DNA from 3 places in the Bradyrhizobium sp. CCGB12 genome. Region 3 is predicted to be linked to each of the others. Evidence: predicted binding sites of a transcription regulator. Region 3 holds the regulator's gene; each other region holds the start of a gene.
The links. The regulator PhoB, encoded in region 3, activates phosphate uptake and scavenging genes when phosphate is short. The targets are predictions, from matches to a motif close to TGTCATNNANCTGTCAT.
Positions count from the first base shown of each region.

Region 1: the regulator PhoB is predicted to act here: its motif matches at 5,359-5,375, upstream of NLM27_RS06520 (YbhN family protein).
Region 2: the regulator PhoB is predicted to act here: its motif matches at 5,068-5,084, upstream of NLM27_RS11895 (glycerophosphodiester phosphodiesterase family protein).

Region 1 covers NZ_JANADO010000001.1:1,407,422-1,417,001, reverse strand. The annotation lists gene NLM27_RS06545 (hypothetical protein) at 1-24, opposite strand, end outside; gene NLM27_RS06540 (hypothetical protein) at 90-524, shown strand; gene NLM27_RS06535 (EAL domain-containing protein) at 528-2,927, opposite strand; gene NLM27_RS06530 (MFS transporter) at 3,046-4,455, opposite strand; gene NLM27_RS06525 (ferritin-like domain-containing protein) at 4,616-5,122, opposite strand; gene NLM27_RS06520 (YbhN family protein) at 5,547-6,629, shown strand; gene NLM27_RS06515 (hypothetical protein) at 6,722-8,674, shown strand; gene NLM27_RS06510 (MFS transporter) at 9,094-9,580, shown strand, end outside.
Region 2 covers NZ_JANADO010000001.1:2,470,782-2,480,361, forward strand. The annotation lists gene NLM27_RS11865 (zinc-binding dehydrogenase) at 1-835, shown strand, start outside; gene NLM27_RS11870 (SDR family oxidoreductase) at 867-1,604, opposite strand; gene NLM27_RS11875 (AraC family transcriptional regulator) at 1,632-2,633, shown strand; gene NLM27_RS11880 (MBL fold metallo-hydrolase) at 2,779-3,777, shown strand; gene NLM27_RS11885 (NADPH-dependent FMN reductase) at 3,961-4,512, shown strand; gene NLM27_RS11890 (septum formation initiator family protein) at 4,656-4,973, shown strand; gene NLM27_RS11895 (glycerophosphodiester phosphodiesterase family protein) at 5,228-6,550, shown strand; gene pdhA (pyruvate dehydrogenase (acetyl-transferring) E1 component subunit alpha) at 6,806-7,828, shown strand; gene NLM27_RS11905 (pyruvate dehydrogenase complex E1 component subunit beta) at 7,858-9,243, shown strand; gene NLM27_RS11910 (DUF5076 domain-containing protein) at 9,247-9,549, shown strand; gene NLM27_RS11915 (nucleoside deaminase) at 9,552-9,580, shown strand, end outside.
Region 3 covers NZ_JANADO010000001.1:6,651,679-6,661,258, reverse strand. The annotation lists gene pstS (phosphate ABC transporter substrate-binding protein PstS) at 1-625, shown strand, start outside; gene pstC (phosphate ABC transporter permease subunit PstC) at 786-1,775, shown strand; gene pstA (phosphate ABC transporter permease PstA) at 1,777-2,622, shown strand; gene pstB (phosphate ABC transporter ATP-binding protein PstB) at 2,619-3,437, shown strand; gene phoU (phosphate signaling complex protein PhoU) at 3,449-4,165, shown strand; gene phoB (phosphate regulon transcriptional regulator PhoB) at 4,188-4,895, shown strand; gene NLM27_RS30505 (GcrA family cell cycle regulator) at 5,144-5,656, opposite strand; gene NLM27_RS30500 (aspartate aminotransferase family protein) at 6,126-7,334, shown strand; gene argF (ornithine carbamoyltransferase) at 7,334-8,257, shown strand; gene NLM27_RS30490 (Hsp33 family molecular chaperone) at 8,502-9,521, shown strand.

The DNA.
Region 1 (9,580 bases), 5.2 Mb from region 3:
TGGCTCGGCATCCGAAACCTGCATCTCGACAATCAACCCCGTCCGCGATCCGCTTGCGCGATCGCCCTCGCCCATCCTACAAGCGGGGCATGGCTGAGACGACCTTTTTTCCGCGCCGCCTGATTCTCGGTGCCGCCGTGATTTCCGGCGTGCTGCTCGCGCTCGCCGTGCACATGCTGGGCGCGCGCTACGGGCTCGATCTCGGCGGCCTCTGGCGCTCCGACACGCACGAGTTCATGCCGGCCGGCGCCGCGATCGCCTGGTGGCTGATCGCGACCGTCGGCTTCTCCGGCGGCTATTTCACGGCGAGCTTAATGCAGAGCGCCGTCTCCGGGCAGATCCCGCAACGGATGCGGCAGTTCCTGATCGCGGTCGGCGTGCTGCTGCTTGCGGGCGCGGGCCAGGCGGCCGCGGCACCGAGCTCGATCCCGACCGTCTCGGTCGTCCTCGCCGGGCTCGCCGCGCTGTGCCTCGGCGCCGTGATGGCGTTCTGCGGCGCGCATTTCGCATTGCGCCGCGGCTAACCCTCAAGCAGAGGCGCGCAGCCGCGGGACTTCCAGCATCATCGCCACGTCGGAAGCGGGCCGCGGCTTGCTGAACAGATAGCCCTGCGCCTGGGTGCAACCCTCGCGCCGGAGCAGCTCAAGCTGCGCGTCGTTCTCGACACCTTCCGCGGTGGTGACGATGCCGAGGCTGCGGCCAAGGCCGGTCACGGCGCGGATGATCGCCATGGAATCCTCGCGCGTCGCCAGCTCCGACACGAACGAGCGATCGATCTTGATCTTGTCGAACGGGAAGCTTCGCAGATAGCTCAGCGACGAATAGCCGGTACCGAAATCGTCGAGCGAGATCCGCACGCCCATGGCGCGCAGCTCGTGCAGGGTGGTCAGCGTCGCCTCGCTGTTCTGGAGCAGCACCGATTCGGTGATCTCGAGCTCGAGGCGGCGCGCATCGAGTCCCGAGGCCGCCAGCGCCTCGGTCACGGATGCGATCAGGTTCGGGCTCTTGAACTGCACCGGTGACAGATTGACGGCGACGTCGACATCGTCGGGCCAGGTCGCTGCGTCGGTGCAGGCACAGCGCAGCACGAACTCGCCGAGCTGGACGATGAGTCCGGTTTCCTCGGCCACCGGAATGAAGTTGATCGGCGCGATCAGCCCGCGCTGCGGATGGTTCCAGCGCAGCAGCGCCTCGAAGGCGACGACGCGGCCGCTCGCGACGTCGCGGATCGGCTGATAGTAAGCTTCGAACTCGTCGCGCTGCAGCGCCGCGCGCAGATCCATTTCCAGGAGGCGCCGCGCCTGCGCGCGCGCATCCATGCCGGTCTCGAAGAAGCGATAGGTGCCACGGCCGTCCGCCTTGGCGCGGTAGAGCGCGAGGTCTGCGTTCTTCAACAGCTCGTCCGGATTGATCCCGTCCTGCGGCGACAACGAAATGCCGATCGAGACGCCGATCACGATCTGATGGTCGTCGATCTCGTAAGGCGCCGAGATCACCTCGACGAGGCGGCCGGCAAGAGCCCTCGCTGCGGTTTCCTCGGAACGTCCGATCTGAACCACCGCGAACTCATCACCGCCGAGCCGTGCCACGGTATCGTGTTCGCCGACCGTCGTCTTCAACCTGCGGCCGACCTCCTTGAGCAGCGCATCGCCGATGGGGTGGCCGAGCGAGTCGTTGATGTCCTTGAAGTGATCGAGATCGAGACAAAGCACCGCGAGCTGGTCGCCCGACCTGGTGCGGCGCAGTCCCTGCTCGAGCTGTTCGTGGAACAGCACCCGGTTCGGCAGGCTGGTCAGCGCGTCATGGCGGGCCATGTGCGAGATCTTGGCCTGCGCCTCCAGCCATTCGGTGATGTCCTCGAAGGTCGCGACCCAGCCGCCGCCCTGCATCGGCTGGTTGACGACCCGGATGGAGCGCCCGAACCGGTTGACGACGTCGGTCGTGGTGCGGCCCTCGCGCGCGTCGACCACGAGACGGGCGAAGAATTCATCGGCGTCGCCCTGCCATTGGCCCTTGGCCTGCTCTTCCCTGAGCACGTCGACCAGCCGGCGACCGGTGAGCAGGATGTCGGTGCGACGGAGCATCGCGGCATAGCGCTCGTTGAACAGGATGATCTTGCCGTCCGCATCGAACATGCACAGCCCCTGCGACATGTTCTCCAGCGCGCTGTCCAACACGATCTGCTGGCGGCCCAATTCGCCCTTGGCGCGGCGGTCGAGCAGCGCGGCAACGAGCGCAATCGCGATGATCGCGACCGCGGCGCTGGCGGTGAGGAAGGACAGCGAAGCCGGCGGGATGGAGAGCCCGCTGATCGCAAGCGTCGGATCCGGCGTCAGCAGCACCGCGCCCATCGCGGTGAAATGATGCGCGACGATGGCAACCGTCAGCAGGGTGGTCGCCGTCAGCGCGTGGGAGAGGTCGTCGCGCCGGGCGGCGATGAACAATGCGCATGCCGCAAAGACGATTCCGAACAGCACCGAGGCGGCAACCGTGCTTCCGATCCAGTGCACCTGTGCCGGCACTTCCAGCGCCGCCATGCCGGTGTAATGCATCGCCGCGACACCCGTGCCGACGATGGCGCCGCCCAGCACGATCCACACCGGGCGCGAGGACGATACCGCGATGCTCAGCCCCACGAAGGTCACGGAGATCGCAAGGATCAACGAGAGGATCGTCACCGGGATGTTGTAGGCGCCGGTCCCGCCCGGGCCGTAGGCGAGCATCGCGATAAAATGCGTCGCCCAGATGCCGCATCCGCTGACGGCGGCGTCCAGGGCGATCCAGGCCAGGCGCCCGGGACCGTGCGCCGCGCGTGCGCGCTGAAACAGGCTGATCGCCGCCGCGCTGGCGAGCAGACACACTGCGCCGCCAAGCGCGACGAGGCGCCAATCATGCTCATCGGTGAGACAGTAGAGAACTTGATACATTGCCGGCCCCTATCGACCGGCACTTGACCCGACAGAGATGGACGATCGGTAACCAGCTACAAACCCGTTCCGGGAATGGTGAATGGGAGATGTGTGCGTTCGCTCACATTCACCTTGTTCATCCTCGTGCCGGCGCGCCGAGGCCGATCACACCGGCGGCGAGCAGCAAAACGGCCGCCGAAATGGCCAGCGCCAGATGCAGGCCCGGCATGAACGCACGGTCCGACGCCACCAGGGAGCCGAACAGGGCAACGCCGAGCACACTGCCGGTCTGCCGCGTCGCGTTCAGCACGCCGGCCGCTATGCCGGAACGCGTCTTCTCGACGCTGCCGAGCAGGGTCGACGTCAGAGGCGGCACCAGGAGGCCGAGCCCGCCGCTGATCGCGATCATCTGCGCGCAGATCGCCCAATAGCTCGTCCCGGCTTCGATCCAGAGCAGGCCGAGGCAGCCGAGGGCCGATATGCAGGCCCCGACGACGATGGTCCGGCACCGGCCGATGCGCTCAGCCAGGCGCGGGGCCAGCAGATTGACCGGCAGCACCGCCGCCATCATCGGCACGAAGGCAAGCCCGGTCCACCACGCCGACAGCCCGTTGACCCTCTGGAAGTAAAGGCTGAGCACGAAGATCAGGCCGTAAATGGCGATGTTCACGAGCAGCCCCACGAGCGAGGTCAGCGTGAACAGCCGGTGGCCGAACAACGACAGCGGCAGCATTGGCTGCGCCGCGCGGCTCTCGCGCCAAACGAAGAGCCCGGCGAGAACGGCCGCCCCGACAAAGGCTGCGATCACGGCAGGATGGTCCCACCCCAGTGCACCGCCTTCGATGATGGCGCCGGCGAGCGCGCCCAGCGCACCGATCGCGGCCAGCTGGCCGGGCAGATCGATCTCGCGCGAGCGGGCCCGCGTGGTCTCGCTGGCATAGCGCCAGCTCAGCCACAGGCCGGCGAGCCCGATCGGCAGATTGACCAGGAAGATCGCACGCCAGCCGACCAGCGTGATCAGCGCGCCGCCGACGAAGGGGCCGGCGGTGAGCGCAAGGCTCGCGCCTGCGGCCCAGACCGCGACGGCGCGGCCACGCTCGCGGTCGTCCGCATAGGCATGATTGAGCAACGCAAGGGAATTCGGCACCAGGATCGCCGCTGCCAGGCCCTGGACCAGCCGCGCGGCGATCAGCACGACCGCATTGGGCGACAGCGCACAGGCGAGCGAGGCTGCGGTGAAGATGGCGAACCCCGCCATGAAGACGCGCTTGGCGCCGATCCGGTCGCCGAGAGCACCGGCCGTCAGGATGAAGGCGGCAAACGCGATGGTGTAGGCGCTGACAACCCATTGCAGTTCGGCGATGCCGCCGCCGAGCGCCTTGCCCATCGCATCGAGCGCGGTGTTGACGATCGTGACGTCGAGCTGCACCACGCCATAGCCGAGGCTCATCGCGGCCAGCGTAAGCGAGGTTCCAAGACGCGAGCCGGCGCGCGGCGCGCCGGCTCGATCGTCGAAGGCTTCATATTTGATGGTATCGGCTCGCATGCAGCACCTCGATTGCAGCCCCATGCGAAATATACTCATCCGGCCCGCCGTCATGTTTCGACAAAGGCCGAATGATGATTACGAAGGCTCTGGGCATGACGGCAGAAAGAGAAAACGCCGCGCGGACCACTGCGCGGCGTCTTCTTGGCTTGGCTTTGCCTTAGCTCGCTGCGCGCAGGTTCACCTTGCTCTCGGCGAGTGTCGTCAGCTTCTTGTCGGTCGCCTTCTCTTCCTCCAGCGTCTTCGCAAGCACGGTGGCGCAGTCGTTGCGGCCGAGCTGCTTGGCCCAGGCGATCAGGCTGCCGTAGCGGACGATCTCGTAATGTTCAGCGGCCTGGGCCGCATTGATCAGCGCCGCGTCGAGCACAGCCTTGTCGGCGACCTCGCCGGCGGTCTCGTCGGCTTCCTCGATGATGCCGTCGATGGCCGGGCAATCCACCGCCTTCGCGGCGACGCCATGCATCTTGAACACTTCCTCCAGCCGCGCGACATGCTGCTTGGTTTCTTCGAGGTGCGTCAAAAAGCCCTGTTTCAGCTGCGGATCGGTGGCCTTGCTTGCCATCTTCGGCAGCGCCTTGGTGAGCTGCTGCTCGGCATAATAGATGTCTTGAAGCTGGTGCACGAACAGGTCGTTCATGGTTTTGATGTCTTTTGTGAACAGTCCCATCGTTCCGGTCCTCTCGGTTTCGGGAACACGACGTCATCGGCCCGCACAAAAGGCCGCATATTTCGCCATGTTCGATTGTTGATGGGGCGCTAACGGGCACGCTACATCGACGTTCCAAAAAAGTGCGGATCGCTTGCGCTGGAACAATGCTGGCGACGCCAGAATTTGACACCATGTCAACGCGTCGGCGCCATCTGAGCCGCTCATACGACTCATATGCTTAACGCATGTCCGATGTGAACGACGTATGACAAAAGTGGGCGGCCCAGCGCAGAACCTCCCATTGTCAAGGGCTGCACAAGTCGCTGTTTTTGCCTTAAATGAACTTGATCATGTCTAGCGATCGACGCCTGCCTTTGGCCGTCATCGCACCCGATCGGCCGATGCCTGGCTGGATCGGTCTTGCCCCCCGCCGGGAGGATGAATGCACGGACTGCTGACCGCGCTGAAACGCGGCTTTAATAGATGGATCGGCTGGCGACGGCTCGGCATTGCCGCGAGCGTGTTCATCATCGCCTTCGCGATCATCACTCTGGTGCGGACCCTCAAGGGCATCGATACCGGGGTTATCCTGACCGCGCTGACCGAGATTCCCCGTGGGAATATCGGGCTGGCGGCGATCTGCGTCGTCTTCGCGTTCTGCACGCTGACTTTCTACGACTTTTTTGCACTGCGAACGATCGGCAAGAAGCACGTGCCCTATCGCATCGCAGCGCTGTCCAGCTTCACGTCCTATTCGATCGGCCACAACATCGGCGCGACGGTCTTCACCGGCGGCGCGATCCGTTTCCGGATCTATTCGGATTACGGGCTGAACGCGATCGACGTCGCGAAAATCTGCTTCCTGTCGGGCCTGACCTTCTGGCTCGGTAACATCTTCGTGCTCTCGATCGGCATGGCCATCCATCCGGATGCGGCGTCCGCGATGGATCAGCTCCCGTCGTCGCTCAACCGGCTGATCGCGCTCGGCGGCCTCGCCTCGATCGGCGCCTATCTGGTCTGGCTCTGCATGGGCGAGAAGCGCCGCGAGCTCGGCCAGAAAGGCTGGAAGGTGGTGCTGCCCTCCGCGCCGCTGACGCTGGTGCAGATCCTGATCGGCGTCGTCGACCTCGGCTTCTGCGCCACCGCGATGTACCTTTTGATGCCGGCCAATCCGCCGATCGACTTCATGTCGCTCGCCGTGGTGTTCATCCTGGCGACGCTGCTCGGCTTTGCCAGTCACGCGCCCGGCTCGATCGGCGTGTTCGATGTCGCCATGCTTGTCGCGCTGCCCGAATTCGGCCGCGAGCAGCTTCTGGCCACACTGCTGGTGTTCCGCATTCTCTACTTCGTGATCCCATTCGGCCTCGCGATCTCCATCATGGGCACGCGCGAGCTCTGGACGAATGTGGTTGCGCCGTGGCAGGAGCGGCGACGGCTGGCGGAGGCCTGCGCCCAGGCCAACCTGCCCAAGCAGGTGGCCGCGATGGAGCGCGAACGGGCGCTGCGGCAGGCCGGCAAGCGGTAGGGCGGAGCCACAAGACCGTCAGACAAAGGTTGCGGGCGGGGGAGCAATCCTCTCTTATTTCCGCCTCAACTTTGCCGTTGAACACGCGGGCCATGATCCCTTTCCCCTTTCGCACCCTTTCCGCAGGCGCTCTGCTGCTTGCCGGGATTCTGACCGCGTTGGCGCCCGAGCGGGCCGCCGCGCAGGACGCCGGCGCCATGCAGATCAGTTGGGAGGTACGCAACCGCTTCCGATTGTTCCGCGAGGAGCGCGATTTCCTGCTCCATGTCGAGAACGCGCGCAACCGCAGCATCCTGGCGGCCGAGCAGTCGCTGGAGCTCCAGAGCGAGGGTCGCGGCTGGGCCCGCAACATGGTCAACCGGCTCTGCATCGACCTTCAGGGCCGGGTCAACCAGCCCTGCACCCGCGATAACGTCAAGGAAAACTACATCACCCCGATCGACCACCCCGTCACGGTGCGCCTCTCCGGCGCAGTGCCGGTCGGCGCCACCTGCGCCTGGTCGTTCGACGACGGCGACGGGCCGCAAGCCTCGACCTTCGATTGCGCCGAGCCGGTCAATTTGCGCGTCCGTTACGGCAAGCAGACGGTCGCGACCGTCGACGTCTCCTCCGGCTCGGATCCGACCCAGCGGATCCAGACCGAGATCCAGGTCCGTGACATCTTCGTCGCTGGCCTGGGAGACAGCATCGCGTCCGGCGAAGGCAATCCCGACCGGCCGCTGGCGCTGTCGGACGAAGGTTTTTGCTTCCGCTCCTATCTCGGCACCGCCGGCGCGCAGTACTACCGGCCGAGCCGCGCCGGCTTCAAGGGCGGCCGTGCCTGCGAGGCGCCGGATACACTCGCCAACTGGCAACGCTACAGCGCCCTCTGGTTCAACGCGCCCTGCCACCGCTCGCTCTACAGCTATCAGGCCCGCACCGCGCTGGCGCTCGCGGTGCGCTACACCCACATCGCCGTGACCTTCCTGCCGCTCGCCTGCACCGGCGCCAGCATCGGCGACGGGCTGCTCGGCTCGCAGCGCGCCCGCGAATGCCCGCCAGGCAAGACCGGCGTCTGCAACACCAGCGTGGCCGCGCAGGTCGCCGAGCTGCGCGAGGCGCTCACCGCAGCGAAGAAACGTCAACCTGATCGCACGCTCGATCTGGTGCTGCTTTCGGTCGGCGCCAACGACGTCTACTTCTCCGGTCTCGTCGCCGACGTCATCGTCGACACCGCGACCGAGCGCGCGCTGTTCCGCCGCTCCGGCGTGATGGCCAGCGTCGACGATTCCCGCGATGCGCTGGCGCGCGAGCTGCCGCAGAACTTCGTCAAGCTGCGCGAGGCGCTGAAGCCACTGGTCGGCGGCGACCTCTCACACGTGGTCTATGTCTCCTATGCCAATCCGGCGCTCGCCGATGGCGGCGTGCCCTGCCGCGGCGGCCGCGCCGGCTTCGACATCCATCCGTCCTTCAATGCCGACCCGCAGCGCCTCGCCCGTGTCTCGACCTTCGTCGACACCGAATTCCTGCCGCAGCTGAAGGGGCTCGCCACCTGCACCCGCGGTGCACTGTGCCGCGATCCGGAGGCGGACCGCATGACCTTCGTCGACACGCACCAGGCGGCGTTCGCCGACCACGGTTTCTGCGCTCACTCGGGCAACGATCCCGAATTCGACCGCACCTGCTTTGCCGAGAACGGCCAGAGCTTCAATCCCGACATCGTGACGGCGGCGAGCCAGCCGATGCTGTGCGGCCGCGGCGCCTCGGAATACCGCGCCTACCTGCCGCGTGCGCGCTGGATCCGCGATGCCAACGACAGCTATTTTGCTGCGATGACCTATCCGCAAGGCCTGCCAGCCGCGAGCCAGCCGACCGACATTCATGATGCGACCTGGGGCGTGCTCTCCGCCGTCTATGGCGGCGCCGTGCATCCGAGCGCCGAAGGCCACGCCGCGATGGCGGATGCCGCGCTGCCGGCCGCAAGCGCGGTGCTCGGCCTCGATACCGTTCCGCCAGGCGTGACGCGCGGACTATTGGCGCCGCTGTTGGGCGGCGCGCAGCAGTAGAAGAGAGAGCGAGCTCTCTCCACACCGTCATTGCGAGCGCAGCGAAGCAATCCAGCGTCCCTCCGCGGAAAGATTCTGGATTGCTTCGCTGCGCTCGCAATGACGATTGGGGTTTGCACTTTCCACACTCTCGGTGTCCTCGCCCGGCTTGACCGGGCGATCCAGTACTCCGTGACAGCAGTGATTGAATCGAGACGCCGCGGTGTACTGGATTCCCCGCTTTCGCGGGGAATGACAATTGAGTGCGTGGGGCTAGCTTGCTCACGCATTCGCCATCACCACGTATCGTTCCCCGCACTCGCCGTTCCATCAATCCAAAAACGGCATCGATCGATACTCCCTTGAACTTGGACACTTTGCCGCGCGCGCCTCTAGGAGTCGCTTCGAGGGAAACGTTTCGAGTTCTAAGGAGGCGCGTGATGAGCGCAGTGGTGTCCGCAGCGGATGTGAGGAGGTCTCGCGTCAGGCTGCTCATCGTGACCATGTTGTTCCTGGTCACCACGGTGAACTATGCCGACCGCGCCACGCTGTCGATCGCAGGCCCCGCGCTCTCCAAGGAGCTGCATCTCGATCCCGTCGCCATGGGCTACATCTTCTCGGCCTTCGGCTGGTCCTATGTGATCGCGCAGGTGCCGGGCGGCTGGCTGCTCGACCGCTACGGCTCGCGCCTCGTCTACGCCTTCAGCATCATCGTCTGGTCGATGTTCACGATGATGCAGGGCTGGGTCGGCTTCTTCAGCGCCGGCACCGCCATCCTCGTGCTGTTCGCACTCCGCTTCCTGGTCGGCATCGCCGAAGCGCCCTCCTTTCCCGCCAACGCCCGCATCGTCGCGGCCTGGTTTCCAGGCAATGAGCGCGGCACCGCGTCGGCCTTCTTCAACTCGGGACAGTATTTCGCGACCGTGA
Region 2 (9,580 bases), 4.2 Mb from region 3:
CGCCGGCACGGTGATCGGGACCGGCTCGTCGGACGCGGCGAAAGCGCTGATGGGCAAGACGGTGTCGATGATCGGCGGCGCGATGTACACCCAGTATCGCGTGCTGAAGGTCCGCGACGTCATGGAGCTGCCGGCAGGCACCACGGCTGCCGACGGTGCGTCATGGTTCGTCAATCCGCTGACCGCGCTCGGCATGACCGAGACGATGCGGCGGGAAAACCACAAGGCGCTCGTGCACACGGCGGCCGCCTCCAATCTCGGCCAGATGCTCAACAAGATCTGCATCAAGGACGGGATCGGTCTCGTCAACATCGTCAGGAGCAAGGAACAGGCCGACATCCTGCACAAGATCGGCGCCAAGCATGTCGTCGATTCCAGCGCGGCGAGCTTCATGGACGACCTCACCAACGCGCTGGTCGAGACCGGCGCCACGATTGCCTTCGACGCCATCGGCGGCGGCAAGCTGGCGAGCCAGGTTCTGACCGCTATGGAAGTTGCGGCCAACAAGACCGCGAAGGAATACAGCCGCTACGGCTCCAACGTGTACAAGCAGGTCTACATCTATGGCAGCCTCGACACGCGCCCGACCGAGCTGAACCGCTCATTCGGTCTGAGCTGGGGCGTCGGCGGCTGGCTGCTCACGCCGTTCCTCCAGAAGATCGGCCCGGCCGAGATCGGCCGCCTGCGCCAGCGCGTTGCGTCCGAGCTCAAGACCACCTTCGTCAGCCACTACACCAAGGTCGTCTCGCTTTCCGAAGCGCTCGATCCCGCTAACATCGCGGTGTATGCCAAACGGGCCACCGGCGAAAAATTCCTCATCAACCCAAATAAATAATCGTGATGTGCGACGGCACGTCACACGGAGTTTATGTCTGGGCAGTCGGGCGAATGACGACCTCACCGACGTCCACACTGTCTGGCTGAGCGATTGCGAAGGCGATAGCTTCCGCGACGGCGCTCGCCGGAATGGCCAGCGCCTTCATGCTCGCTTGCCCTTGCTGGCGTAACGCCACATCCGTCATCGAGGATGGCAACTCGGTGTCGACATATCCGGGCGAGATGGTCGTCACCCGAAGCGACGGACCAGCCTCCTGACGAAGCCCTTCGGAAATCGCCCTGATGGCATTCTTCGATCCCGCGTAGACGGCCATTGTCGGAACGATCTTGATGCCGGCGGTCGATAGCGTGTTGACGAAATGCCCGAAGCCCTGACGGCGGAAGACGGGCAGGGCCGCCGCGATTCCGTAGAGCGCGCCTTTCACGTTCACGTCGATCATGTCGTCCCAGTCATCGACCCTCAGATCGTCTAGAAAGGAAATCGGGGCAATCCCCGCGTTGTTGATCAGGACGTCCAGCTTCCCGTATCGGTCCATTGCGAGCTGGACCAGGTTGGCGACGTCATCGCGCCGCCTGACGTCGGTGACGAGATACGACGCCTTTCCGCCCCTGGACGCGATGCTCGCGGCCAGCATCTCCAGCCTGTCGGAGCGCCTCGCGCCGAGGATCACGACAGAGCCCCGATCTGCGAGATGCCTAGCGGTGGCCTCGCCAATTCCGCTGCTGGCGCCTGTAATCGCGACCACCTTGCCTGCGATACCTATCATGGCTGTTCCATCCAGTTTCGTGGTGGGATGAACTTCGCATCGGGATCGGGGATGATCTATGCTCGAAGTGCTCTGAAATCGTCGAGATCGGATCAAGCCCTGGATCTAGCGCCGGACAAAACCTTGGACCCTCTGTCCCAGGTCTTCTCGCTTTTGGACGTTCGCGCAGCGCGTTGCACGAGGTTCGAGGCCGGCGGCAATTGGTCGTATCGGTTCCCGGCAAAACCTGCCCTGAAATTCGGTGCGGTCATCCGTGGCGATTGCTGGATCGACTTCGGCGACGAGGCCCATCACCGACTTGCCACCGGCGACTGTTTTCTTCTGGCGAATGCACCAGCCTATGTTCTCGCCAATGACGAGGACATGGCTCCCGAAGACGGGATAACGACGTTCGATTGGGCGCGGTCGGATGTCGCGCGTCACGAAGGCAGCGATACCGTTCTGCTTGCCGGCAGTTTTGATTTTAAAGCGTCAGACGCCGAATTGCTGCTCGATTCACTCCCTCGCTTCTTGCTCATACCGGCGCGCAGACCGTCGGCATCCGTCATGCAATCCACCTTGCAGATTCTCGACCTTGAAATCAGAGGGACGGGAATCGGAGCGGCCGTTCTCACCGACAGGCTTGCCGACGTCCTCCTCGTCCAGGTGCTCCGCGCGGCGCTGGACCAAAGCGCCGGCGAAGGCTTCGGATGGATCAGCGCACTGGTCGACGCCAGGATCGGCAAGGCAATCAGGCTGATGCACGAGGACATCGCTCACCCCTGGACGCTGGACGCATTGGCCAACGCGGTTGCCATGTCGCGATCCGCATTTTCAAAGCGGTTCAGGTCGCTGGTGAGGCGGGCGCCGCTCGACTACCTCCTTCGATGGCGAATGCGGCTTGCATGCGAGCAGTTGCGACGTGGGGCGACCGTTTCGGCAACCGCCGCACAGGTGGGATATTCGTCGGAGAGCGCTTTCGGGCATGCCTTCAAACGAGTCTACGGCCACCCGCCGAAGCGGTACTGGCGCAGACGTGCCGCTGGCTAAAAATTCCCTATCGCCCCGAACAAATAATCGTGGTGTGCGACGGCACGTCACCGAAAGAAGGTCTTGCCTTCTGAGCGAAGCCGGGGATTATTCCGCCGCCGTTGAAAGCGGAAAATCCGCAGGGCGCTCAGAAGGGGACCTCTCCATGACTGATTTGAACCGCCGCCACTTGCTTGCAGGCGCTGCCACCATCGGCGCGGCTGCCGTTACCGGCCTTCGGCCAACCGCCGCCAATGCCTCAGTGCCACCGACCGGGACGCAGGCGCCGGGCTTCTACCGCTACAAGGTCGGCAGTTACGAGTGCACGTCGATCAACGACGGCGCGCGCACCTTTCCGATGCCGGAGAAGTTCGTCGTCAACATACCCAAGGAGGAATCCCTGGCTGCGGGTGAGGCGGCCTACATGCCGAAGGGCATGGTCACAGTGCCGTTCAATCCGCAGCTCATCAACACCGGCTCCAAGCTCGTGCTGATCGATACTGGCAACGGAGTCGCCAATCTGGAGCCGAGCAAGGGCGCCGTCGGCCGCACCCTGCAAAACCTTGCCGCAGCTGGCGTCGATCCGAAGAACATCGACGTCGTGCTGCTGTCGCATTTGCACCCCGACCACACCAACGGCATCCGCCTTGCCGACGGCGCGCTCGCTTTCCCGAACGCGGAGCTCATGGTGCCGGGCAAGGACTGGGAGTTCTGGACCAGCGAGGACAACGCCGCCAAGGCCGAGTCCAATCCGATGATGAAGAACTATTTCGCCAACGTGAAGAAGACCTTCGCGGGCCTTGAGTCCAAGGTCACCAAGTACGACTGGGGCAAGGAGGTCGCGCCCGGCATCACCTCCATTGCGACGCCGGGCCATACCCCCGGCCACACTTCGTTCGCGGTCGCATCGGGCGATGCCAAGGTGCTGATCCAGTCTGACGTCACCAACATTCCGGAATTCTTCCTGCGCAACCCGGATTGGCATGTCATGTACGACGCCGATGCTGCGCTGGCGCAGACGACGCGTCACAAATTCTACGACATGGCGGCGGCCGAGAAGGCGACCGTGATCGGCTTCCACTTCACCTTCCCCTCGGTCGGTCATGTCGAGAAGGACGGTGCCAAATATCGCCTGGTCCCGTCGGCGTGGAATCCGACGATCTGATCGAGCTGGACCGTTTGCGTAAAAGATCGGGCCGCCGCTTGGCGGCCCTATTGATTTGGGCGACCATCTGCTTTCGCGAAACGCAGCGTTTCCAAATCAGTCCGGTTCATGCACTTGCATCCAATGGTCCGGATCGCTTAAGTGCCGCCCCGGCACTCCCGCTCAAGCCCTCAAGGATACCCCATGGCCTACAACATCGTCGTGATCGCCGGCAGCCTGCGCAAGGACAGCTTCTCGCTCAAGATCGCCAATGCGCTCGCAAAACTCGCGCCTGGCTCGCTCAAGCTCGAGGTCGTCACGCTGGCGGGCATCTCGTTCTTCAACCAGGACCTCGAGGGCGCGCCGCCCGCGGACTGGCTGGCCTTCCGCGAGAAGCTTCAGAAGTCGGATGGCGTCATTTTCGTCACGCCCGAATATAACCGCGCGATCCCGGGTGTGCTGAAGAACGCCATCGACGTCGCCTCGCGGCCCTATGGCAAGAGCTCGTTCAACGGCAAGCCGGTCGGCATTATCTCGAACTCGCCGGGCCCGCTCGGGGGCGTCAGCGCCGCCAAGACGCTCCAGAACATCCTGCCGGGCATTGCCGGCCCGATCATGCAGCAGCCCGAGACCTATCTGAACGCCGTCGGTGACGCCTTCGATGCTGACGGCAACCTGACCAAGGAGTCGCTGAAGCCCGTGCTCCAGGCCTATGTCGACGCGTTCGCCGCGCACGTCGCAAAGCACCACGGCTGAGGCGAACGGCCTACCACCAAGCTTCGTCCTCATAGGAAGAAATCAATTGGGTGTCATTCCGGGGTCGGTGCTGCGCATCGCCCCGGAATGACAGCTTATCCAAAATTAGCGCTCCCTTAACCAACCTGTCCCATCTTCCAAGGATGGTATCCCGCGCGCGCCTGAAATCGATCCTGACCGGTCTTGCCCTCTATGCGATGGCAGCTGCCATCGTTGGCTATTTCGGCGTCAACGCCTATACCGGCAAATACGGCCTCAACGCCCGCCAGGAACTGGATCAGGAGATCATCGCGCTGACCAGTGAGCTGGCACAGCTCAAGCGCGAGCGCGCCCGGAGCGAGCAGCGTGTCTCGTTGCTGCGCACGTCCAGGATCGATCCTGACATGCTGGACGAGCGGGCGCGCTACCAGCTCGACTACGTCAACCCGCATGATCTCGTTCGGATGATCCCGGCGAAATAGCGTTTTCGCTGAATTCGAAAGCGTTTTCGAAAGTGGCCGTCGATGGATCGCCATCCCGGCCTGGGGCGGCGCAACCCCGCGCCGCCCGTTCCGCCGTCATCCGTCTGTCAGAGTCTTGAGACAAGACGACAGCGCCGACCGTATCCGGTTCGGCGCCTGTGGCATTCGCAGCGATGCCGCGCGGAAACGGAGGCTTGGTGATGCGAAACGGTCGTTCAAGACGGGCAATAAGTGTTGCAGCGATGCTGCTCGGCGTGGCTGTGATTCCGCTGTCGATGGCCTTCGCGCAGTCCGCGGTGCCATCGGGCGCCAAGCATTTCCTGACCGTTGATGGAAAGGCGCCACTGATCCTCGGGCATCGCGGCCTGCCGGGGCTGGTCGCTGAAGAGACCGAGGCATCATATGAACTCGCCGCGGCGCTGGGGACCGATGCGCTCGAAGAGGACCTGCACCTGACCAAGGATTGCGTTCTGGTGGTGCGTCACAACCCCTGGCTGAGCGACAATACCAACGTGGCCGAGGTGGCGAAGACCAATGCCGCTGTTGCCGCCCGCAAGCGCACGGTGCCCGGTGTGCGCGTCAAGGCTCCGTCCGCCGCCGGCGTACCTGCCGACTACCTCACGGATCTCACCGATCCGTCCGATCCCAAATCGGTGCTGAAATCGCTGATCGTCGACGGCGAAGACCATACCAATGATTGGTCGATCACCGATTTCACCATGGCCGAACTGAAGCAATGGATCGCCGGCACCACGTATGACGCGGCCAACGAAAGGCCGAAGGTCTTCAACGGCAAGTTCCCGGTCATCAGCTTCCAGGACGTCATCGACATCGCCAAGGCCAAATCCAGCGAGACCGGGCGCACGGTCTTGGTCTATCCGGAAACCAAGAACCCGACCTGGAACAATGCCCAGGCGATTGCCAATGGCTGCGGTGCGCCCGGCAGCCACCCGCTCGAGGATGCCCTGATCAAGATCATCAAGGACAATGGCCTCAACACGAAGGAGGCTCCCATCCTCGTTCAGAGCTTCGAGCCAGGCAGCCTGAAATATATGCGCAGCCATGGCCTTCAGACGCGGCAGGTCCAACTCATCGACGGTAACGGTATCGACTTCAGGAACGGCAAGGTCCTGCTCGACAACATCACCAATTCCCGTCCGTTCGACTGGACGGTTTCAGGCGACGCGCGCTTGTATGATGCGATGCTGACGTCCGAAGGCCTTAACGACATCAAGACCTATGCCGACGGCATCGGTCCGTGGAAGGCGTATATCGTCCCGCTCAAGATCACGCCGTGGAAGGACAGCAATGCCGACGGCACGCCCTACAAGGGATCCACGTCGGAGGCCACGACGCAGGATGCAACCAGCCTTGTCAGCGATGCGCACAAGCTCGGCCTGTTCGTGCATGTCTTCACGTTCCGGAACGAGAAGAAGTATCTGGCTGCCGACTATCGCGGCGATCCCAGCCTTGAATATCTCAAATTCTTCCGCCTCGGTGTCGATGGGGTCTTCACCGACTTCACGCATACCGGCGTTGCCGCCCGCGCAGCATATTTGCGAGAGCTGGGCTGGTGAGGCGCGGCTACGAATCGGACACGCGGGGGATCTCAGACCCTCCGATAGACATGTCCGAATTTGCTTGCGCCGGTTGCCTGCACCCCCGTCGTTGGCGGGGAGCTAATGTTGCCCAATCAAGCCCAAAGGTTTTGCAAAGTTTCGGCCACGTTGCAGTGCGGCATAATGAAAGTCGTGCCATGCCGCCGCGGTGCTTTCCAAGGGCGTTTGACTTGGGTTAGAGAGGGCTGAAGTTTTCTCTGACCCGGAATTCCCATGGCCGCACCCAAGAAAGCCGCCGCAAGCACTGCACAGGACAAGACCAACGGCGGTTCGCCCCCGGAATTCACCAAGGAGCAGGAGCTCAAGGCGCTCCGCGACATGCTCCTGATCCGGCGGTTCGAGGAAAAGGCCGGTCAGCTCTACGGCATGGGCGCGATCGGCGGCTTCTGCCACCTCTATATCGGCCAGGAGGCCGTGGTGGTTGGCATGCAGATGGCGCTGAAGCTGGGCGATCAGGTCATCACCGGTTATCGCGATCACGGCCACATGCTTGCCACCGGCATGGAAGCCAACGGCGTCATGGCCGAGCTCACGGGGCGCCGCGGCGGTTATTCCAAGGGCAAGGGCGGCTCCATGCACATGTTCAGCAAGGAGAAGCACTTTTACGGCGGTCACGGCATCGTCGGTGCCCAGGTCTCGCTCGGCACCGGGCTTGCCTTCGCCAATCACTATCGCGGCAACGACAATGTCAGCGTCACCTATTTCGGCGATGGCGCGGCCAACCAGGGCCAGGTCTATGAGAGCTTCAACATGGCGGAGCTCTGGAAGCTGCCGGTGATCTACGTCATCGAGAACAACCGCTACGCCATGGGCACCTCGGTGTCGCGTGCCTCGGCGCAGCAGGATTTCTCCAAGCGCGGTGCGTCCTTCAACATTCCCGGCATGCAGGTCGATGGCATGGACGTGCGCGCCGTGAAGGCCGCGGGCGAGGAGGCGGCGGCCTGGTGCCGCGCCGGCAAGGGCCCCTATATCCTGGAGATGCAGACCTACCGCTATCGCGGCCACTCGATGTCCGACCCCGCAAAGTACAGAACGCGCGAGGAGGTCGAGAAGGTTCGTCACGACCAGGACCCGATCGAGCAGGTGCGCAACCGCCTGCTGGCGGCCAAGGTCAGCGAGGCCGATCTCAAGGCGATCGACGCCGAGGTGCGCGAGATCGTCAACGCGTCTGCCGATTTCGCCCAGCAAGATCCCGAGCCGGATGCCGCCGAGCTCTGGACCGACGTTTACCGCTGAACGCGCGCAAGCTTTCTTTTGGAGTCGATATGCCAATTCAAGTGCTGATGCCCGCGTTGTCGCCCACGATGGAGAAGGGCAACCTCGCCAAATGGCTGAAAAAAGAGGGTGAGACGATCAAGTCGGGCGACGTCATCGCCGAGATCGAGACCGACAAGGCGACCATGGAGGTCGAGGCGACCGACGAGGGCACGCTCGGCAAGATCCTGATCCCCGAGGGCACCGCCGACGTCGCGGTGAACACGCCGATCGCGACAATCCTCGCCGACGGCGAGAGCGCCGCCGACCTGGCCAAGACGCCGGCGCCCGCCCAGAAGGCTGCGGAATCCGCGCCGCCTGCCGCCGCAAAGGCCGAGGCGCCTGCGCCGAAGGCTGCACCGTCCGCGCCGCAGGCTGTCACTGAACCTGATCCGGAAGTGCCGGCCGGCACCGAGATGGTGACGCAGACCATCCGTGAAGCCCTGCGCGATGCCATGGCCGAGGAAATGCGCCGCGACGCCGATGTCTTCGTGATGGGCGAGGAGGTCGCCGAATATCAGGGCGCCTACAAGGTGACCCAGGGACTCCTGCAGGAATTCGGCGCCAGGCGCGTCATCGACACGCCGATCACCGAGCACGGCTTTGCCGGCATCGGCGTCGGTGCCGCGATGACCGGCCTGAAACCGATCGTCGAATTCATGACCTTCAACTTCGCCATGCAGGCGATTGACCAGATCATCAATTCCGCGGCCAAGACGCTCTATATGTCCGGCGGACAGATGGGTTGCTCGATCGTGTTCCGCGGGCCCAACGGTGCCGCCGCCCGCGTCGCCGCCCAGCACAGCCAGGACTACTCGTCCTGGTATTCGAACGTCCCGGGCCTCAAGGTCGTCGCGCCGTTCTCGGCCGCCGATTACAAAGGTCTGCTCAAGGCCGCGATCCGCGATCCCAACCCGGTGATCTTCCTCGAGAACGAGGTGCTGTACGGGCACACCGGCGAAGTGCCGAAGCTCGATGACTTCGTGATCCCGATCGGCAAGGCGCGCATCGTGCGCGCAGGGAGCCACGTCACCATCATCTCCTGGTCGAACGGGATGACCTATGCGCTGAAGGCGGCCGACGAACTCGCCAAGGACGGCATCGAGGCCGAGGTGATCGACCTGCGCACGTTGCGTCCGATGGACACCGAAACCATCGTCAACTCGGTCAAGAAGACCGGGCGCGCCGTCACGGTGGAGGAGGGCTGGGCGCAGAGCGGCGTCGGCGCCGAGATCGCCGCGCGCATCATGGAGAATGCCTTCGATTATCTCGATGCGCCTGTTGCGCGCGTCTCCGGCAAGGATGTGCCGATGCCCTATGCCGCGAACCTGGAGAAGCTCGCGCTGCCTTCGGCGGCGGAAGTCGTCGAGGCCGCCAAAGCCGTCTGCTACAGGTAGACCATGGCGGGCCCGAAGGAGCAGCCTCTGCCGCCCGACGTCATGACCCGCGAGGACGCGGTCGAGATCCTGCGCGTGTTCGTGCTGGATGGCGGGCTGTCGATGGCGTTTCAGCGCGCCTTCGAGGAGCCCGACATGTGGGGCCTGCTGCTCGTCGATCTCGCCCGCCATGCCGCACGCGCCTATGCGCGCGAGAGCGAATATACCGAGGAGGACGCCCTCAACCGGATACTGGAGATGTTCCAGGCCGAGATCGAGCGTCCCACGGACACCGGCACCACGACGCCGCGCGGCAAGGGACACTGACCGTGGCGATCGAGTCCCATCATTTCGATCT
Region 3 (9,580 bases):
CAAGTGGGACGATGCCGCGATCAAGAAGCTCAATCCGAACGTGAAGCTGCCGTCGGACGCCATCACCGTGGTCCGCCGCTCGGACGGTTCGGGCACCACCTTCAACTTCACCAACTACCTCTCCAAGGCCAGCGCGGACTGGAAGAGCAAGATCGGCGAGGGCACCGCGGTCGAGTGGCCGGTCGGCGTCGGCGCCAAGGGCAACGAAGGCGTGTCGGGCAACATCAGCCAGACCAAGAACTCGATCGGCTATGTCGAGTACGCCTATGCCAAGCAGAACAAGCTGACCTACACCGGTCTCGTCAACAAGGCCGGCAAGCCCGTGCAGCCGACCGTCGAGGCCTTCCAGGCGGCCGCCGCCAACGCCGACTGGTCCAAGGCTCCCGGCTACTACGTCATCCTGACCGACCAGCCCGGCGACAAGTCCTGGCCGATCACGGCGGCGACCTTCATCCTCATGCACAAGTCCGCCACTGACAAGGCGGCCTCGCAGGAAGCCATCAAGTTCTTCCGCTGGGCCTTCAAGAACGGCGGCAAGATGGCCGAGGAGCTCGACTACATCCCGATGCCCGACAGCGTCGTCCAGCAGGTGGAGAAGACCTGGGCTGCCGAGATCAAGAGCTGAGCGCTCGCTCTCGCGTCCCGGACACGGCGCAGCCTGAAGTGCTGCGCCGCTGAGCCGAGCCCACAAGAACCAAGCCCCGGATGGGCGAGCGCCGCATCCGGGGCACGGGGCCAAAAACAAGCGTATACATAAACGGGTACAGGGGATCGGCGTGGCAGAGATGGCCGTTCAGAGCGATGTAATCGACGACGCCGGACCGTATGATCGTGCCAAGGCTTTGAGCGCGTTCAAGCTCGGCGACGTCACCTTCTACTGGATCACGCGGCTTTCCGCGATCTCGGTGCTGCTGATCCTCGGCGGCATCATCATCTCGCTGGTCGTCGGTGCTTTCCCGGCGATGAAGGAATACGGCCTGTCGTTCCTGTGGACGCAGCGCTGGGCGCCGTCGGCCGATCCGCCCGTGCTCGGCGCGCTCGGACCGATCTACGGCACGCTGGTGACCTCGTTCATCGCGATGGCGATCGCCATTCCGGTCGGTCTTGGCATCGCCATCTTCCTCACTGAGCTCTGTCCGCAATGGGCGCGCCGCCCGATCGGCATGGCCATCGAGCTGCTCGCCGGCATTCCCTCGATCATCTACGGCATGTGGGGCTTCTTCGTGTTGGGCCCGTTCCTCGCCAACACCTTCCAGCCTTTCATGATCAAGATCTTCGACGGCGTTCCCGTGCTGGGCGCGATCTTCGCAGGTCCCCCGTCCTATCTCAGCCTGTTCAACGCCGCGCTGATCCTCGCCATCATGGTGCTGCCCTTCATCACCTCGATCTCGGTCGACGTGTTCAAGACGGTGCCGCCGGTGCTGAAGGAAGCCGCCTACGGCGTCGGCTGCACCACCTGGGAAGTCGTCCGCAGCGTGGTGATCCCCTACACCCGCGTCGGCGTGATCGGCGGCGTCATGCTGGCGCTGGGCCGAGCGCTCGGCGAGACCATGGCGGTGACCTTCATCATCGGCAACTCGTTCCGTATCTCCTCGTCGATCTTCGCACCGGGCACCACGATCTCGGCGGCGATCGCATCGGAGTTCGCCGAAAGCGACGGGTTGCACCAGTCCGGCCTGATCCTGCTCGGCCTGCTGTTGTTCGTGCTCACGTTCTTCGTGCTCGCGGCCGCGCGGCTGATGCTGCTGCGACTCGAAAAGAAGGCGGGAAAGTAACATGAACCCGATTTATGCACGCCGCCGCCGCGTGGATGTCGTCATCCGCGCGCTCTGCCTGGCTGCCGCCGCCTTCGGCGTCACCTGGCTCGCGCTGATCCTGCTGACGCTGCTCTACAACGGTCTGGCCGGGCTCAACCTCCAGGTCTTCACCGAAAATACCCCGCCGCCCGGCTCGAACGAGGGCGGCCTGCTCAACGCCATCGTCGGCTCGCTGATCATGACCGTGCTTGGCGTCGGCATCGGCGCGCCCCTCGGCATGTTCGCCGGCACCTATCTCGCCGAGTACGGCCGCAACGACAAGCTGACCTCGGTGATCCGCTTCATCAACGACATCCTGCTCTCGGCGCCCTCGATCATCATCGGCCTGTTCATCTACGGCGCGGTCGTGGTGCCGATGCGCGGCTTCTCGGCGATCGCAGGTGCGCTCGCGCTCGCCGTGATCGTCATCCCGGTGGTGCTGCGCACGACCGAGGACATGCTGCTGCTGGTGCCGAATGCGCTGCGCGAGGCGGCCTCCGCGCTCGGTCTGCCGCGCTCGCTGGTGATCAAGCGCATCGCCTATCGCGCTGCGCGCTCCGGCCTCATCACTGGCGTGATGCTGGCGACCGCCCGCGTCGCCGGCGAGACCGCGCCGCTGCTGTTCACCGCGCTCTCGAACCAGTTCTTCAGCCTCGGCCTGAACAAGACGATGGCGAACCTGCCGGTGACCATCAACAATTTCGTGCAGAGCCCTTACGCCTACTGGAAGCAGCTCGCCTGGAGCGGTGCCCTGCTGATCACTTTGACCGTACTTGCCTTGAATATTGGCGCGCGCATCCTTAGCGCCGAGAGGACCGCAAAATGAGCGATATGTCTATTTCCGTCAGTACGCCCGTTCAGCCCGGCTCGCATCCGCTGCCGGAGGCGCCGGCCAAGGTGACGGTGCGCAACCTCAACTTCTATTACGGCGAGCACCACGCGCTGAAGAACATCAACCTGACGCTTGGCACCAACCGCGTCACGGCGTTCATCGGCCCGTCGGGCTGCGGCAAGTCGACCCTGCTGCGCATTTTCAACCGGATGTACGACCTCTATCCGGGGCAGCGCGCCGTGGGACAGTTGATGTTGGATCAGACCAACATCCTCGACCCCAGGCTGGACCTCAACCTGCTGCGCGCCCGCGTCGGCATGGTGTTCCAGAAGCCGACGCCGTTCCCGATGACGATCTACGAGAACATCGCGTTCGGCATCCGCCTCTACGAGAAGATCTCGAAGTCCGAGATGGACGACCGCGTCGAGAAGGCGCTGCGCGGCGGCGCGCTGTGGAACGAGGTCAAGGACAAGCTCAACGCCTCCGGCCTGTCGCTCTCCGGCGGCCAGCAGCAGCGCCTCTGCATCGCCCGCACGGTTGCGGTGCGTCCTGAGGTGATCCTGTTCGACGAGCCCTGCTCGGCGCTCGACCCGATCTCGACCGCCAAGGTCGAGGAGCTGATCCAGGAGCTGTCCGAGAACTACACGATCGCGATCGTCACCCATAACATGCAGCAGGCGGCGCGCGTCTCCGACAAGACCGCCTTCATGTATCTCGGCGAGCTGATCGAGTTCGACGACACCAGCAAGATCTTCACGTCGCCGAGCGATCGGCGCACGCAGGACTACATCACCGGCCGGTTCGGCTGAGGAGACGGGACATGGGTACTGAACATACCGCTAAGGCCTTCGACACCGACCTCCAGGAGCTCACTCGCCTGGTCGCCGAGATGGGCGGCATTGCCGAGCGCATGATCGTCGACTCCGTCGACGCGCTGATCCGCCGCGACGTTGCGCTCGGTCAGCGCGTCGTCACCATCGACGCCGAGCTCGACGCGCTCCAGAAGCGCATCGAGGAGCGCGCCGTGCTCACCATCGCCCGCCGCCAGCCGATGGCGGTGGATCTGCGCGAAATCGTCGGCGCCATGCGCGTCGCCACCGATCTCGAGCGTATCGGCGACCTCGCCAAGAACATGGGCAAGCGCGTCGCAGCGCTGGAGACGGACTTCCATCCGCTGAAACTGTTCCGCGGCCTGGAGCACATGACCGACCTCGTGGAGCAGCAGGTCAAGTCGGTGCTGGATGCCTATGCCGCGCACGACCTACCGGCGGCGATGGCAGTCTGGAAGGGCGACGAGGAAGTCGACGCCATCTGCACCTCGCTGTTCCGCGAGCTCCTCACCTACATGATGGAGGATCCGCGCAATATCTCGTTCTGCATCCACCTGATGTTCTGCGCCAAGAACATCGAACGGATCGGCGACCACGCCACCAACATCGCCGAGACCGTGTTCTACATGATCGAGGGGCAGGCGATCACCGACAAGCGGCCGAAGGGCGACATGACGACCTTCGCCACGACGGTCCCGAATACCTGATTACGTAAGGAGCGACGACCACATGGGCGCACGCATTATGGTGGTTGAAGACGAGGAAGCTCTCACCGAGCTTCTTCGTTACAACCTCGAAGGCGACGGCTATGACGTGGAGACGGTGATGCGCGGCGACGATGCCGACACCCGCCTCAAGGAACACATCCCCGATCTGATCGTGCTCGACTGGATGCTGCCGGGACTGTCCGGCATCGAGCTGTGCCGGCGGCTGCGCACCCGTCCCGAGACCAAGCAGCTTCCGATCATCATGCTCACCGCGCGCGGCGAGGAGAGCGAGCGGGTGCGGGGTCTTGCGACCGGTGCCGACGACTACATCGTCAAGCCGTTCTCGGTGCCGGAGCTGTTGGCGCGCGTGAAGGGTCTGTTGCGGCGCGCAAGCCCGGAGCGGCTTGCCACCGTGCTCGCCTATGGCGACATCGAGCTCGACCGCGACAAGCGCCGCGTGGCGCGCTCGGGCCGGCCGATTGATCTCGGCCCGACCGAATATCGCCTGCTGGAGTTCTTCCTGGAGCATCCCGGCCGCGTGTTCTCACGCGAGCAGCTGCTCGACAGCGTCTGGGGTCGCGACATCTACATCGACGAGCGTACCGTCGACGTCCATATCGGCCGCCTGCGCAAGCTGCTCAATCTCGGCCGCGAGCAGGACCCGATCCGCACGGTCCGTGGCGCAGGGTACGCGCTGGATGATCGCTTTGCGAAGGCGGAGCAGACGTAAGCTCTTTTGGCGATCTGTCGTCGTCACGCACTCAGGTGTCGTCCCGGACAAGCGTAAGCGCAGATCCGGGACCCATAGCCACAGGGAGTAGTTTGGCGAAGACTCGGAGTGACCACTTCGCGCGACAATTGCGCCCTGTGGCTATGGGTCCCGGATCTACGCGCGCTTGAGGCGCGCTTGTCCGGGACGACACCGAATGTGCGGAGCCGTCATCGCGTGACGGCTGCCGTCTTGATCTCAGAAAATTCTCACCGCGTGCTCGGCTTGGCCGGTGCACGCCGGCGATCCGCGGCCGGCTGATAGGCGACGCGCGAGTGCTGGGCGCAGTAGGGCAGGCCGGACAGCGCCTTGCCGCCGCAGAAGAAGAAATCCGGGCTCGAGGGATCGCCGACCGGCCAGTGGCAGGTCGCCTCGTTCAGCTCCAGCAGCGACAGCCGCTGGCTCATCGGCACCACGTTGTCGTAGGTGACCGGCTCGGCCTCCACCTCGACCTCGAAGGCCTGCGCGAGCGCGGTGTTGCCGCGCGAGATCGGGCGGGTCACTCGCATCATGTGCTGCGCCGGACGCGCCTTGCGCGGCCGGGGCGCGGCCGAGGAAGGACTTTTGGCGCGGCCGGACAGGCCGAGCCTGTGCACTTTGCCGATCACGGCATTGCGGGTCACATTGCCGAGCTCGGCCGCGATCTGGCTGGCCGAAAGTCCGGCCTCCCAGAGCTTTTTCAGCTGCTCGACGCGATCGTCGGACCAGGTCAAAACCGTCATTGCACCCTTTCCCTCGCTGCCGGCCAGCCATCCTGGGGCCTCACAACGAATGCCTAAGCCTTGAAAAACCCGTGCCGCCAGAATCCCTTAAGGCTCGCCGGGCGCGTGACTGACGCCCGAACGTTTACGCCGGTACATAAGGACTCTTGGGATCAGAACCGCTGCACGAGATGTCGTATCTGACAGGCCAAACGCTACAATATGGCGTGACTCCCGCGCAAGAGTCCGCCGACTCGCTTCCACATGTTCCGTGGTGAAAACCCCGCAAAATCGGCACCGCAAGACTACGGATTCAGCGTTTCGCGAGGCTTTTCGGGCGGCATTGACACCCGTCTTGCCAGGCATAAGATAGTGACGCGTGCCGCCCTTAAAAGGCGGCACGTTTCGTTTTCCGGACCGGTCAATGGTGCGCTGCGTAAGGCACGCCAGGCAGGTCTCAACATCCAAGTGCAACATCCAAGTGATGGTCATGACCAACAGCGCCGCGCCGCATCTGCTTCCCGTTTTCGCCAGGACCGACCTTGGTTTCGAGCGCGGCGAAGGCTGCTGGCTGATCGCGACCAATGGCGATCGCTACCTCGACTTCACGTCGGGCGTTGCGGTGAATGCGCTCGGCCATGCCCATCCCGCGCTGGTCAAGGCACTGCAGGAGCAGGCAACGAAGCTCTGGCACATGTCCAACCTGTTCCAGAGCCCCGATGGCGAGAAGCTCGCGGCCCGTCTCTGCAATGAGAGCTTTGCCGACTTCGTGTTCTTCTGCAATTCCGGCGCCGAAGCGCTGGAGGGTGTGATCAAGCTGGTCCGCCATCATCACTTCTCCAAGGGGCATCCGGAACGTTATCGGATCATCACCTTCGAAGGCGCCTTCCACGGCCGCACGCTGGCGACGTTGGCTGCGACGGGATCGGCAAAATATCTCGAGGGCTTCGGTCCGCCGATGGACGGCTTCGACCAGGTCCCGCATGGCGACATCGAAGCCGTGAAGAAGGCGATCGGTCCGCAGACCGCCGGCATCCTGATCGAGCCGATCCAGGGCGAGGGCGGCGTGCGTTCGTCAACGCCCGCTTTCCTCAAGGCGCTGCGTCAGCTCTGCGACGAGAAGGGCTTGCTGCTCGCGTTCGACGAGGTGCAGACCGGCATGGGCCGCACCGGCGATCTCTTCGCCCACAGGCGCACCGGCGTCACACCCGACGCGATGTCGCTGGCAAAGGCGCTCGGCGGCGGCTTCCCGATCGGCGCGGTGCTGGCGACCGCGGAGGCGGCTTCCGGCATGGGGCCCGGCTCGCACGGCTCGACCTTCGGCGGCAATCCGCTCGCGATCTCCGCTGCGAACGCCGTGCTCGACGTCATGCTCAAGCCCGGCTTCTTCGACCACGTGCAGAAGATGTCGCTGCTGCTCAAGCAGAAGCTCGCCTCCGTGATCGATCGCCATCCCGATGTCGTCAGCGAAGTTCGCGGCGAGGGTCTCCTGATCGGCATCAAGGCTGTCGTGCCTTCGGGGGATCTCGTTGCCGCCTTGCGCAACGAAAAACTGCTCACCGTCGGCGCCGGCGACAATGTCGTGCGCTTCCTGCCGCCTCTGATCGTCACCGAAGCGGAGATCGAGGACAGTGTCGAGCGGCTCGAGCGTGCCTGCTCCGCGCTGTCGGCCGGCCAGAGCAAGCGGACGGCCAGCTGATGAGCAAGTCGCCAAAGCACTTCCTCGATATCAACGAGCTCCCGCTGTCGGAGCTCAAGCGCATGCTCGCCGCATCCTCCGCCATGAAGGCGAAGCAGAAGGCGCAGCAGCCGGTCAGGCCGCTCGAAGGCAAGACGCTGGCGATGATCTTCGAGCGCCCCTCGACGCGGACACGGGTGTCGTTCGACGTCGCCATGCGCCAGCTCGGTGGCGAGCCCATCATGCTCACCGGTGCCGAGATGCAGCTTGGTCGCGGCGAGACCATCGCCGACACCGCACGCGTGCTGTCGCGCTATGTCGACGCCATCATGATCCGCATCCTCAATCACGAGGCGCTGCTGGAGCTTGCGGCCCATGCGACCGTGCCCGTCATCAACGGCCTGACGCGCCGTTCGCACCCTTGCCAGGTGATGGCCGACCTCATGACCTACGAGGAACATCGCGGCCCGATCGAAGGCAAGACGGTGGCCTGGACCGGCGACGACAACAACGTGCTGGCGTCGTGGGCCCACGCCGCCGAGCGCTTCAAGTTCCAGCTCAACGTCGCAACGCCCCCGGAGCTCGCACCGAAGAAGGTGATGCGCGACTGGATCAAGGCGACGAATGCGCCGATCGTGCTCGGTACGGATCCCGAGGCCGCCGTGAAGGGCGCCGATTGCGTCGTCACCGACACCTGGGTGTCGATGGGCGACAAGGAAGGTGAACATCGCCACAACGTGCTCAAGCCCTACCAGGTCAATTCCAAGCTGATGTCGCTGGCCAAGCCCGACGCGCTGTTCATGCATTGCCTGCCGGCCCATCGCGGCGAAGAGGTCACCGATGAGGTGATCGACGGCCCGCAATCGGTCGTGTTCGACGAGGCCGAAAATCGCCTGCACGCGCAAAAGGGCATTCTGGCCTGGTGCTTTGACGCGGTGAAGTAGGGCGGCGTAGTCGCATAAAATCGGATCGTCGTCCTGGCGAAGGCCAGGACCCATTACCACCGGCTTTGGTTTGGCGACGATTGGTCATTGCCAGCTCGCGCCACAACTTCTCCCTGGGGCAATGGGTCCTGGCTTTCGCCAGGACGACACTGAGTTTGTTGTATCGTATGTGATCAAATCAGCATCCGGAACACGCCGGCTCACGCCCCCTTCCATTCCCGCTCTCCGACACCAGATAACGCCCATGGTTTCCCAATCCCCTGACATGAAAACCGGGCCTGAAGGCCCGGTTCGCGCACCATCAGCGGTTCCGATCGATGACGCCGTGCTGCCCTACGAGGTCGACGCGCTCGACGTGCGCGGCCGCCTGGTGCGGCTCGGTCCGGCACTCGATGAGATCCTCACCAAGCACGATTATCCCGCCCCCGTCGGCAAGCTGCTCGGCGAGGCCATCGTGCTGTCGACGCTGCTCGGCTCGGCGCTGAAATTCGAGGGCCGCTTCATCCTTCAGGCCCAGACCGACGGTCCGGTGTCGTTCCTGGTCGTCGACTACATGGCGCCGGATCGCCTGCGTGCCTACGCCCGTTACGATGCCGCGCGTCTCGGCGATGCCAAGGATTCGGGCATGCATTCCGGCGCGCTGCTCGGCCGCGGCCATCTCGCCATGACCATCGACCAGGGCCCCGACATGAGCCGTTACCAAGGCCTGGTCGCGCTCGACGGCGGCGGTCTGGAAGAGGCCGCCCACGAATATTTCCTGCGCTCCGAGCAGATCCCGACCCGCGTGCGCCTTGCGGTCGGCGAGGAATGGCGCTCGAGCGACGGCGGCAAGCATCGCTGGCGCGCCGGCGGCATGCTGATGCAGTTTCTGCCGAAAGCGCCCGAGCGCGCGCGGCAGGCCGATCTGCATCCTGGCGATGCGCCCGAAGGCACCGAGGTGCACAGCATCACCGAGGACGACGCCTGGGTCGAGGCGCGTTCGCTGATCGAGACCGTCGAGGACGTCGAGCTGATCGATCCCGAGCTCTCCGGCGAGCGGCTGCTTTTCCGCCTGTTTCACGAGCGCGGCGTGCGCGTGTTCACTCCGCTGTCGCTGAGGGCGCAATGCTCCTGCTCGCGCGATGCGGTCGCCTCCATGCTCAAGAGCTTCTCGTCCGACGATCGCGCCGCGATGGTCAAGGACGACAAGGTCGTCGTGACCTGTGAGTTCTGCAGCTCGGTCTATCAGTTTACGCCGGATGAGGCGGGCGTGGAGAACGCGTAAGCCTATCGTCCGTCATTGCGAGCGCAGCGAAGCAATCCAGGGTCTTTCCGCAGAGGGAT